Regions from separate parts of the Microbulbifer mixtoriginis genome, predicted to be linked through region 1. Evidence: predicted binding sites of a transcription regulator. Region 1 holds the regulator's gene; each other region holds the start of a gene.
The links. The regulator PhoB, encoded in region 1, activates phosphate uptake and scavenging genes when phosphate is short. The targets are predictions, from matches to a motif close to TGTCATAAANNTGTAACA.
Positions count from the first base shown of each region.

Region 1 (4,178 bases):
TCTCCAATGACCTGAATCGCTATAAAGATGTGCCGCGGCTGCGCGCTCTGCGCGATGCCTTGGTGGGAAACAAGCCTCTGCCTGTGGATGACAATGGCAATGAGCACCTGTTGTTACGAGATGGGGATTTAAAGTTGCACCACCTGATCCTGCGCCGGGAGAGCACCCCGGTGCACGATGAAGAAGAGGCCACCTATATCAAAAATGGTGAGCCGGTAAAGCTGCCGGAATTTGAATAGTTTTATCATTGAGGGGGTGGATCAGGAATCCGCGCCCTCGGTCTCCATTAGTTCCCGAGAGGGGCTCTCTTCCAGCTTGGTAGAGGGGAAGTGCAGGGTGAAAGTACTGCCCTGGGCTGGGACACTGTGTACGCTCATTTCCGCACCGTGGCGCAACAGTACATGCTTGACGATAGCCAGGCCCAATCCCGTGCCGCCGCTGTCGCGGGAGCGGCCGGGGTCTACCCGGTAAAAACGTTCGGTAAGGCGCGGGATGTGAAGCGGGTCTATACCGATACCCTGGTCCCGCACACTAAAGTGGCCGCCATCGTTATCCTGCCACCAGCGCAGTTGTATCTCCCCGTTCCCCGGGCTGTATTTCACCGCATTGAGCGCCAAGTTGGCGAAAGCGCTGTGTAGCTCGCTGGCATCGCCGCGGATACTGCAATCCCCTTCGCACGCTACGCTGACCTGGTGACGGTCGCCGCTAAAGCTGCGCGCCTCACGGGCAACCCGCTCCATCAACTCGTGCACATCTACAGAGATGTCACCCGTTTTTCGCTCTGACGTTTCCAGGCGTGCCAGAAGAAGCAGGTCGTTGACCAAGGTGGTCATACGTGCGGCCTGCTCCTCCATCTGGACCAGCGGGCGCCGCCAGGCAGGGGGGGCCATATCGCTACCCTGTAGGGTTTCCAGGTAGCCGGCGATTACGGTGAGAGGAGTGCGCAACTCGTGGGAAACGTTGGCGACAAAATCGCGGCGCATCTGCTCGAGATTGTGCAGGCGGGTGATATCGCGAACGATAACTAGGGCTTCATCCTTGCCGTAGCGGGTCACTTCCAGTTGCAGGTGCAGGGCTTCATTACCCGGCGCTGGCAGGGTCAGCGGTTCGCGGGGGCTGTTGTCCTCGCTGTGCATATAGCTGACAAAGCCAGGGTCGCGCACAAAATTCACCAGGGACTGCCCCTGATCACTGGACTGCAGGCCGAGCAGCTCGCCGGCGGCGGGGTTCCACCAGGCCAGGTGGTCGCCATTTTCCAGAGCTACAATGCCTTCGCGCAGGGCGCTGGTGCTGTCCTGAACACGGCGTAACATGACATGCAGCTTTTGCTTCTCACGGCGGTGACGGCGCTGCATACGGTAGAAGTCGTCATAGATTTCCCCCCAGATACCAAAAGCAGTGGGAGCGGGGCCGCGGCGGCCATTGGCCAGCCAACGATTGAAGCGGTGCTGCTGCCACAGCACTGAGAGAAGGTAGGCTGCCAGCCCTAAAATCAGGGTGAGCGACCACTCGGACGTGGTGAAGCCGAGGGTCAAGCAGCCCAGAGCAATAATTAAGAAGCGCGAAAATTCGCCAATACTGCGATCCAACATAGCCTTGCCGTGTTACCTGGCAGTTGTCGGGAGGGCTGATGTCCACCCCCGCACTTAATACATCTTAGAAACCCGGTCCTCTGTGGGAGTGACCAATGGTTACTGCGGGAGTCAGTGCCGATCTTTGCAGATTGTCACACTTTTTCGGCAGTTTGCACAGAAAATCGATAGCCGGTGCCACGCACTGTCTGGATATAACGGTCGTGACCGTCAAGTGCCAGGGCTTTGCGAAGGCGACGGATATGCACGTCGACGGTGCGCTCCTCCACATAGACATTACCGCCCCAAACGTGATCCAGCAGCTGGGTGCGTGTGTAGGCGCGCTCCTGGTGAGAGAGGAAGAAAGTCAGCAGGCGAAATTCGGTAGGCCCCATATCCACCGGTTGCCCTTTGATGGTGACCCTGTGGCTCAGCGGGTCCAGCACCAGATCGCCGGCGCTGAGGGGGTCTTCAGGGATGGCCGGGCCGGCGCGACGCAGTACTGCCTTGAGGCGCGCCACCAGCTCGCGGGGGGAGAAGGGCTTGGTGATATAGTCGTCGGCGCCCGTCTCTAACCCTTTGATTTTATTGTCTTCTTCGCCTTTGGCGGTGAGCATGATGATGGGCACCGCGGTGGTCAGCTCATCGCGCTTAAGTCGGCGGGCCAGCTCTACTCCGGATACATCGGGTAGCATCCAATCGAGAAGAATAAGGTCTGGCTTTTCATCGATGACTAAGGCGTGGGCCTCTTGGGCGTTTTCCGCCTCCAGGCAACGGTAGTCTGCCATTTCTAAAGCCACCCGCAGCATATCGCGTACAGGGGCTTCGTCGTCGACAATCAGGATCGTTTTACTGTGCATTTGGCTGCCATACCCGCTCTGTTGTCAGAAGTTCCCGGTTATGGCCGAGGATTAAACGGGATTTATATGACAAATATATGACGGTTATGCCTGAACTCCCAGACCTGGATCAATTGAAGAGGTAATGCAGGAATATTCCGGCAAAAAACACCAACCCTACCCAGTTGTTGTGGATAAATGCCTTAAAGCAGGCCTCTCTATCGCGGTTGCGGATCAGCCATTGCTGGTAGGCGAAGAGCGCCGCTATAGCCGTAACTGCCAAGTAGTAAATGGCGCCGAGGCCGAAGCGCTGGCCGATCAACACCAGTGCCATTAGAACCAAAAGCTGCAGGGTGGCAGTCATGGCTCTGTCCATTTCCCCGAACAGAATTGCTGTGGATTTAACTCCAATTTTTAGGTCGTCATCCCGATCTACCATGGCGTAAAAAGTGTCATAACACAGGGTCCACAAGAGGTTGGCGACATAGAGAAGCCAGGCCTGGGGGGGGACTTCGCCTGTCACTGCGGCGAAGGCCATGGGGATCCCCATACTGAAGGCCGCACCCAATACGATTTGAGGCAGGTGAGTGTGCCGCTTGGCAAAGGGGTAGCAGAAGGCCAATGCCAGCGCTGGCAATGACAATAAAATCGTTAGCTGATTGGTGGTGAGCACCAGCAGAAAAGCTGCGAAGCTGAGCCCGGCAAAGAGGCCCAGAGCCGCCTTGGGGGTAACGCTGCCGGTGGCCAGGGGGCGCGTGGCGGTGCGCTTAACATGGCCGTCAATCTCTCGGTCGGCGAAGTCATTTACCGCGCAGCCGGCCGCACGCATCAGGATGACGCCCAAAGTGAACACTGCAAATAGGTGCAGCCCTGGCCAGCCCCCCGCCGCAAGCCATAGTGCGGCCCAAGTGGGCCACAAAAGTAATAGGGAGCCAATGGGTCTATCCATACGCGCCAATTGCCAATAGGGCATTGCGGCGGGCCAGCGCGCGGCGATTTGTTGGCTAATCACGGTGGCTAATCTCCCTGTATTTGATTATTGGTTTGCGGGGACTGCAGGTGGGCCATCGGGGCAGAACTGCGATAAAAAAGCCTCTGCGACCAAGAGGGGCTTGCCCCGCAGCCAAAAAATTGAGCGGCGCCCCCAGGCACTGTCGCCGCCGTCGCAGAGTCCTTGAGCCTGCAAGTCGGGGTTGCGCCGCAATTGGTTGAATTCTATTTCGCCTCGGCGAATCCCTGGTTCGCTGAACAGCAGCTCCCCCAGAGGGCGGTCGTCGAGACTGCGTAAGTTGCGGGACTTGCCCTGCAGGCTGCGCAGGGGCAGGACACTGCGTGCGTAAACCCAGGGTTGGCCACACCCTATCAGTAGTACCTCCCGCACCAGGGCGCGGCTGTGCCGATTTAAATTGAGCGCACGGCATTCCTCCGCTCGGGGTAGCTGCCAGCTCTGACCGAGTACCCGCACACTGAAATCCCCTCCACTCAGTTGCTTCAGTGCAGCGGTGAGCGAACCGGTGTATGCCAGCCACGGCATCAGGTTTTCAGGTGGTTGGGACTGTGCCGATTCAAACGGCCGCCCCCGCCAATCGCCCGCAGGTACAAATGGAGACTGGTGCAACGATAACTCCGCAGTCGGTAAAAAGGGCATTGTACCCTGCCCACTGGCGGCTGGCGCCACCCCGTTGGATTTTTGCTCACCGGGGCGGCAATGGATATAGTGCTCCCTTTAATGAAAACAATGAATTTATAAAGAGAAGCTTGTTATGGG
Region 1 is NZ_CP174285.1:3,461,475-3,465,652, reverse strand. It holds gene ACJJI0_RS15060 (hypothetical protein) at 1-239, shown strand, start outside; gene phoR (phosphate regulon sensor histidine kinase PhoR) at 261-1,592, opposite strand; gene phoB (phosphate regulon transcriptional regulator PhoB) at 1,727-2,431, opposite strand; gene ubiA (4-hydroxybenzoate octaprenyltransferase) at 2,541-3,383, opposite strand; gene ACJJI0_RS15040 (chorismate--pyruvate lyase family protein) at 3,447-4,058, opposite strand; gene ACJJI0_RS15035 (dicarboxylate/amino acid:cation symporter) at 4,174-4,178, shown strand, end outside.

Region 2 (4,178 bases), 1.5 Mb from region 1:
CTTTGGTTATTACTATTAGCTACCGTGGCTTGGTATATCTGGGCCAATATGGCAGCAAAAGAACATGTCAGGCGCGCTGCGGCCAATCACTGCAAACAACTGGGAGTGCAACTTCTCGACGATACGGTTGTGCTGGTACGCATCCGCTTAAAACGTGACCGTCGAGGCCAGATCAGCCTGCAACGCAGTTATGAGTTTGAATTTACTTCCACTGGAGAGCACCGCTATTCCGGTGTGGCAATTCTCCACGGCCGCCGAATTGAGCAGCTACAGCTGTCTCCACACCATTTGAGTTAACTTGGTATTTGTTGATGAAACCCGGCCTTTATCGCCACTACAAAGGAAATCTTTACGAAGTCCTACACACAGCTATCCATAGCGAAACAGAAGAGCTCCTGGTGATCTATCGCGCTCTCTACGGAAACTATATTGTTTCGGCTAGGCCTTACGCTATGTTTAGCGACACAGTCTCAGAGGATGGAAAAACATTCCCCCGCTTTAAACTCGAAAAAGCCTTCGAAATGATGGATAACACCCACGTAAAAAAAGCGCCAGAATAAATAAATCCAATCAGTCTCCAATCCCTGTCTTGCGCCATTTAATGCCAGAGGGATAACCTCTCGTGTCAGACAGAAGCCGATATTAATCGATAAAATTTGGCGCCTGACAAACAAGCTGGATCCTCTCGGACAACCCGCTCTCGAACCCACAAGGAAAACTGGTGAACAATAAGAATATTATGATCTATGGCGCCTATGGTTACACTGGTGAGCTGATTGCCCGCCAAGCTGTAGCGCTGGGTTATCGCCCCATTCTAGCTGGTCGCAATGCTCAAAAATTACAGCCTCTGGCAGAAGCCCTTAATCTCCCGGCCATGGCCATCGACTTGACTAATACGGAAGTCTTGGAACGCAGCTTGCGGGACGTTTATCTGGTTATCCACTGCGCCGGTCCATTTTCTGCTACCGCTGAATCCATGATGAGGGCCTGCCTCAACACCCGTACCCACTACCAGGATATCACTGGTGAAATTTCCGTTTATGAGACGGCATACCGTCTTGATGATGAAGCCAAAGCCAAGGGCGTCGTACTTTGCCCTGGTGCGGGATTCGATGTCATTCCTACTGATTGCCTCGCTGCCGCATTACACAAGGCTCTACCGTCAGCCACGCACCTGGCGCTTGGCTTCGACTCGGAGTCGAGTTTAAGCCCCGGTACAGCCAAGACCTCTATCGAAAGCCTCGGAATGGGAGGCGCCATTCGGCGCAATGGCAAAATCGAAACCATTGGCCATGGGCAGCTTACCCGCACCATCGATTTTGGCCGAGGTGAAAAGTTTGCTGTCGCAATTCCCTGGGGCGATATCTCCACTGCCTTCCACTCAACCGGTATTCAAAACATTGAGGCCTACATCCCCATGAGCCCTGCAAGGGCAAAGAAGCTAAAGCGCCTGAATGGATTTCGTTGGCTGCTTCGTACCCAGTGGCTACAAAACTGGCTGAAAGCAAAAGTGAGCAAGTCTGTTCGAGGCCCCAGTGAAGAGCGTCGTGCCGGCCAGAAAACCTGGGTTTGGGGAGAAGTGCGCAATGACCGTCGCGGTGAGCGTAAAGTTGGCCGACTCACCACCGCCAACGGCTACGATGTTACCGTCTCTGGTTCCCTGGCAATCATGCAATATCTCCTCGACTATCAGAGCGAAGGGGGCTATTTCACGCCATCAAAACTCTGCGGCCATAAGCTGGTGGAGAATCTACACGGCTCTGGAACGATAGAAATCAAATCGGCCTAGCCACTGTTCTCAAAACCTTTCTGCTTTTTTCTAAGGGCAAATCATGGAGCCGCGGACAGCTGCTCCGACTCTCTTTCCAGCCATTCCTTTCTTAGCGCCTTGTTCACCTATCCTGGATCAATTTTCTGCCACGCTTTTAAAAGCGGTATGTAGGCGTAAATAACATCTATTTTGAGATTTCACTATTACGACATCATTTGGTCAACTCCGTGCAATAATCAATTTTTAAGTTTGCGGCATGCGAGACTTATCCATGAATTTGAAGAGTATTGATGTGTCCCTAGTTCTGTATCTCACGGAACGGGCGTCACGTCCCACTTCACGCAGACGGTACCTTTGGCTATCCAAATCTGGAGATGGCTGGCTCACCGTCGCCGTACTCCTCAGTTATATTATTTCCAACGCCGCCACTCAGCTTTTTATTGCCGCATGCTCTGGCTTGGCGGTAGAGCGCTCTCTCTATTGGACAATCAAAAACACGACCCGCCGCAGGCGTCCACCCCAGGCTATCCCCGGTATGCGCCCGATTATTATCGCCCATGACCGTTTCAGCCTGCCCTCGGGACATACCTCTGCAGCCTTTCTTTTTATTACATTTATGACTCAACAAGTCAGCCCAATGTGGGGATTAGGCTATATCTGGGCGACCGGGGTGGGCGCCGCCCGTGTAGGCCTGGGGGTACATTTCCCTTCTGATATTTTCGCCGGTGCCCTTCTCGGTTCATGTGTCGCATTAGCCACTGGCGCCGTTCTTTTATGAAAATACTCTATGGCGTACAGGCCACCGGCAATGGACATATTGCCCGTTCACGCACATTGGCAAAGGCATTGCAACAATACCCAGAACTTGAAATCCAATGGCTGTTTTCAGGTCGACCAAAGGAAAACCTGTTTGGCATGGAATTGTTTGGCGACTATTGGTGGCGGGAGGGAATGACCATTGTCCACAGTGAGGGGCGCCTGAGAAGCTTGGCCACGGTTGCCCAGGCTAAATTGCGCAAATTAATCCAGGATGTCCGCAAACTGCCAGTTAGCGAATACGACCTAATCATCAGTGACTATGAACCTGTCACCGCCTGGGCGGCGAAAATGCGCAAAAAGCCCAGTGTGGGTATCGGTCACCAATACGCTTTTTTACACTCGATTCCCATGCCCAGGTATAACTGGCCTTTTCATACCGTTTTACGTATCTTTGCTCCCACAAAAAAAAGCCTGGGTTTGCACTGGCATCACTTTGGCAACCCCATATTACCGCCCATAGTCCCCCCTCAACCCAAACCCGAGAGTGACACAGAAGATTACATTCTGGTCTACTTGCCCTTTGAACACCCAATACCCATGCTGGAGGAACTGGCCAAAGTAGAACGGCAGTTTATTGTTTACGGTGTGCCAGAAAATCTGCCCACGGCAAACAATATCCAGATAAAGTCGCCGTCCACACTAGGATTCCAACAGGACTTGGTCAATGCCCGTGCAGTAATCTGTAACAGTGGTTTTGAATTACTGGCAGAGACCCTGGCTCAAGGCAAACCCATCCTAAGCCGACCATTGGCCTATCAATTTGAACAGGAAGCCAATGCCCAAGCACTGGAACAACTAAAGCTGGCGAAGATCGTACGCTCCATAGATGCCAATAGTATTCACACCTGGTTGCAGGAGGGGCCAAAATCTGTACGTATCCAATGGCCAGATGTCGCACAAGCTATTGCTGCCTGGATAGCACAGGGCTGCAAGCGAGACCCCGCAGATCTTGCCCGCAGCTTATGGCGACAAGTGACCCCCCGCCCCACCGAAGGGTCTGCACCCACTTACCAGAACGCTACTGACTAGTCCTTCTTTTTTTGCGATATGCACAATTGTAAAGACCACTGCCAGTCTATGGCCCACGGCCTTCTACCACCATATCGCCAAGCGCATTCACACAAAAAGTCATTGCCCAATTTTGAGCCTCAGCGTTTACTTATCTGCCATTCAATCACCAACTAGACATTTATTTATCCAGCACTCAAAAAAATATTTGATCAGCACGGCACGAGAGTCTATCTCCAGCAATAGTGCAGTGGATTTGAAATTTTTGTAGTCGGACTAATATGTACATTTGCTCCATAAAAAAAATAATGAGGTAAGCATGACTAATTCATTGCTCAACGACCGTGATACCGAATTTCTACTCTATGAATTTCTCGATACCGAAGCGCTGCTACAGCGACCACGTTACAAGGAGCATTCCAGGGAAGTTTTCGATGCAACACTGAAAACCGCACGCACTATTGCCGAAAAATTTTTCGCCAACCACAATGCCAAGGGCGATGCCAATGAGCCCAACTTTGACGGCGAAAAAATACAGATGATCGCAGAGACCAAGCAATCTTGGGATGCCTTCTCCGAG
Region 2 is NZ_CP174285.1:2,010,243-2,014,420, forward strand. It holds gene ACJJI0_RS08905 (DUF3301 domain-containing protein) at 1-297, shown strand, start outside; gene ACJJI0_RS08910 (DUF1653 domain-containing protein) at 312-560, shown strand; gene ACJJI0_RS08915 (saccharopine dehydrogenase family protein) at 722-1,789, shown strand; gene ACJJI0_RS08920 (phosphatase PAP2 family protein) at 2,064-2,549, shown strand; gene ACJJI0_RS08925 (MJ1255/VC2487 family glycosyltransferase) at 2,546-3,619, shown strand; gene ACJJI0_RS08930 (acyl-CoA dehydrogenase) at 3,918-4,178, shown strand, end outside.
Region 2: a site for PhoB is predicted at 1,965-1,982, ahead of ACJJI0_RS08920 (phosphatase PAP2 family protein). Genes of this name have one in related genera too.

Region 3 (4,178 bases), 590 kb from region 1:
GAAGTTCCGGAGCTCTCGGAGCGGGTAACCACTGAAATATCTGTGCGTGGTAATTTAATATCTGGATTACTGGCGGCGATGATCGGGTCGTCCCAATGGCGGATCTTGCCCATAAAAATGCCCACATAGGCTTCCCGCGACAGCTTCAATTTATCGATACCCGGTAAATTAAACACTAACACCACTTGCCCGGCAGTGACGGGTAATACAACACCTCCCTCCTTAAGCTTCTTGAGTTCATCGATTTCTATGGCCGCATCTGAGGCGGCAAAATTAACAGTATGGCCGAGAAAATCGCGGATGCCGTCGCCGCTGCTGCTCATTTCGTAAAAAATAAAAATATTGTTCTCGCGGTGGGTAAACTGGCGAAACCACTCCACATAAATCGGATAGGGGAAACTGGCGCCACTGCCCCGCAGATTAACGGGGTTTTCCGGCACCTGGGCTTGCACTTGTAGGCCGAAGAGTGAAATGCCAGCGGTCACCGCCAGTATGGCTGCAAGGCGGCGTAGTACCGCGGTGTACCTCGATAACATGGGCTACCTCAACTAAAGGGTCACCGGTCTCTTATTGGAGACCAGCGACGAGCCGCCAAAAATAGGCTTCGATTAAAAAATTCTAGCAGGACCGGCGGCTTCGTGTGAAAGCGCGCCGTTCTGGGATGACTAGCTGCCCACTTCACCGCCATCGTCCCTATAGATGGCCAATACCGAGGGGCGCGGTGGCAGCTCCGGATTGTTATCCGGCCAGCGGTGCAAGGGGTGGTCGTAAGTAGAGTTGAGCGCGTCGGCAGGGTGTTGCACTGCGATAAACAGAGTTGTGCCATCGGGAGTAAACTCAGGGCCGCACACTTCAGCGCCCTGCGGGCATCCAAAGAAGTGTTTGGGCGCGGCACGCATTGGCCCCTCGGTGGCCATGGCCCAGAGGCCGTCGTGAAAGCCGAAGCGCTCGCAGCCGTCAGTGGCCACCCACATGTTGCCATGGGGATCGAAGGCGACATTGTCCGGGTTGGTAAACCAGCCGTGATTAGAAATATTGTAAGTGGATTGCTGCCCGTAAGCGCCGCGCTCCACAGGGTTCTCCGCATTGGGGTTGCCGCCAAGTAAAAACTGGTGCCAGCGGAATTGGTCGCTGATGTGATCTCGGCCGGTTTTTTTACCAGGCATGGCCGGGGGCACAATTTCCAAAATATGCCCGGCAGTATTTTGGTGACGGGGATTAGCCGCATCCACACCGTCTTCGGCGCGGCTTTTATTCTTGGTTAACATCACATAGGTGCAGTCGTTGTGGGGATTGGTCTCTACATCCTCCGGGCGGTCCATAGGAGTGGCGCCCAGCAGTGCAGCGGCCTGGCGTGCGTCAATCAAGACATCTGCTTGATTGTGAAAACCGTTGTTGCTGTTTAGAGGGCCCTGCCCAAAAACTAGTGGCAACCATTTCCCACTTCCATCCGCATCAAAGCGTGCCGCATAGAGGGTGCCTTCGGTCAGTAAATTGCGATTGTGGGTTGGATCTTTGGGCAGATAAGCCTCTTTGGAGACATAGCGGTAGACGAACTGATGTTCGTCGTCATCGCCGCCATAGGCCACCACCGGTTGGCCCGGCTTACAGACCAGGGTAAAGCCCTCGTGTTCAAAGCGGCCCAGGTTGGTCAGCTTGCGCGGTATAGATTGCGGGTCGTAGGGGTCGTATTCCACCATCCAACCAAAACGATTGGGTTCGTTGGGCTCTTGCTGTATATCGAAGCGCGGGTCGTAATCACCTAAGTTGCGATTGTGGGGCCTTACGCCGAAGTCACGATGATTGCGCGCCTCGCGAGTATCCTCGACTTTGTTGGGATCTCCTTGGAAGGCGCCACCAAATCCCTCCTCGGCCACCAATACCGTGCCCCAGGGAGTCTTGCCACCGGCGCAGTTGCCAATGGTACCGAGCACCTGGGTGCCAGAGGGATCTGCGGTTGTTTGCAAGCGTTTGTCTCCGGCGGCGGGGCCACTAATTTGCATCGGCGTGGTCGCGGTGATGCGGCGATTGTAGGGGCTCTCCAAAACAGGCTGCCAGCCTTTGTCGGTACGTGTAATTTCTATTACCGAGTGGCCACAGGCGGCTAGTTCTATGGCTACATGCTCGGCACTGACTCCCCGCGTGGCACTATACTCATCGTTGTAACCAGAGAACATCAGGTGTGGTTGGGTGTACTCGTGATTTACACATAGTAGGCCGCGATCGCTGTTACCACTCTGGCAGTGGATATCTCCGTGCCCGGCAGGGGTATTCTCCGCCAATGGCATAAAGGCGATAAAGTCGTTGTTATAGCCAAAGCGTTGAGATTGCCCCTTCGCCGTCAATTGTTTCGGCTCAAATTCTTTGAGGTTAGCGACAATGGGGTCGCCCCACCGTAGCAGGATATCGGCGCTGTAACCCTGCGGTAAATGATGTTTGAAGTCCAAGCTGTGGGGAACTTCCTGAAATGAGAGATTCTCCCGATGATGCTCCGATCCGCAGCCAGGCATAAAGCTGGTTGCGGCGCCCGCAGCCGTGGCACCACCAATGGCCTTCAATAGCTTTCTACGGTCAGGGTTTTTAGGAGAATCTTTCATTGCTGCTGCTCCGTTGCGGGGAACCTAATAAAATTAAATTAACCTGACCTAATTAAATCGATGACATATCTTTTACGCAATCGATTAATTAAAAGAGGTTAATAAAAAGCGATAAATAAATAAGGATATTTAATTTATCTGGGAATTTTTCCAGCTATTTCTGAAAGCTTGATGACAGCTTAAAAAAACCGTCATGTAAAGTTCATAGTCGCCTACTAGTCTGCGCCCCAATAAATACGCCGCCGGGACTAATTGGAGTGGGACGCCATGAAAAGCACAACCATCAATTTTCGAACGCCCAACACCCCCGTTACCGCGCTTGCCATAGCAGTTTTTTGTGCTAATAACGGCTTGAGTGGCAATGCTTATGCACAAGAGAGCCAGGCCCGCACCATGGAAACGGTGACGGTTACCGCTCAGGCCAACAATGCGCGCAGCGACCTGGATCGTCAGCGTGACTCCAACAAGCTGGTGGCAGTACAAACTTCTGATGCCATTGGTGAGTTGCCGGATGCCAATGTAACAGAGGCCCTGCAGCGGATGCCTGGAGTCTTTATTGCCCGCGACCAGGGTGAGGGACGTTTTGTGGGGGTGCGCGGTATTGATCCCAACTTAAATGCCGCCAGCATCAATGGCGTCAGTCTGCCCGCACCAGAAATTGGCAGTCGCGCTGTGGCTCTGGATGTCATCCCCTCAGACCTACTTGCCAGCTTAGAAGTATTCAAAACCCTTACACCGGATATGAGTGCAGACTCCATCGGCGGGGCCATAGAAATCAAGAGTATTAACGCGCTGGACTACGATGGCAGTCGCTATAAATTCAGTGTTGAAAACAGTTATAGCGACCTGCAAGAGGAGCACAGTCCAAAATATGCAGCCACCATGACCAATGTTTTCGATCTCGATGGCAACAGGCGCTTTGGTGTCGCTCTGGCAGTTAGTCATCAGCAGCGAGATTTCGGTTCTGAAAATATTGAAACCGATGGTAGCTGGGAAGTGCTTGTGGCCGAGGACGGTAGTGCGGGTATTGGGGCAACCGAAATAGAACAGCGGGATTACACCATTACTCGTGAGCGCACCGGTATGGCCGCGAATTTTGACCTGCAATTGAGTAGTGGTGCACGAATCTATCTGCACAATCTCTATTCCGACTTCTCAGATCAGGAGATCCGTCAACGCAATTCCTGGAAACTGGATGCAGAGCGCGATAAGCCAGAGACGATGTCCAGACATAGCGCCATTTGGGAAGAGGCGGCACTGGAAAAATCCTTGAAAGATCGCCTGGATGAACAGGAGATTATTTCAACAGTATTGGGTGGAGAGCATAATTTCGAACAATGGGGTCTTGCCTACGTGCTGGGTTATTCTTACGCGGAGGAATCTGAGCCACATCGCCGTGATACCGACTTTGTCCTTGAACCACTGCGCCTGGGTTATGTGGAAGTGGGTAAAACTCCGCGTATGGCAGTGGACAGTAGCGACGCTGAAAAAATATTAGATCCCGCCAATTATCAACTGGACGAGTTGGTTATTGAGGATAATTTCTCCGAGGATGAAGAGTTGAGTTTACGTCTGGATTTT
Region 3 is NZ_CP174285.1:2,871,507-2,875,684, reverse strand. It holds gene pstS (phosphate ABC transporter substrate-binding protein PstS) at 1-536, opposite strand, end outside; gene ACJJI0_RS12615 (PhoX family protein) at 666-2,597, opposite strand; gene ACJJI0_RS12610 (TonB-dependent receptor) at 2,865-4,178, shown strand, end outside.
Region 3: a site for PhoB is predicted at 2,757-2,774, ahead of ACJJI0_RS12615 (PhoX family protein). Genes of this name have one in related genera too.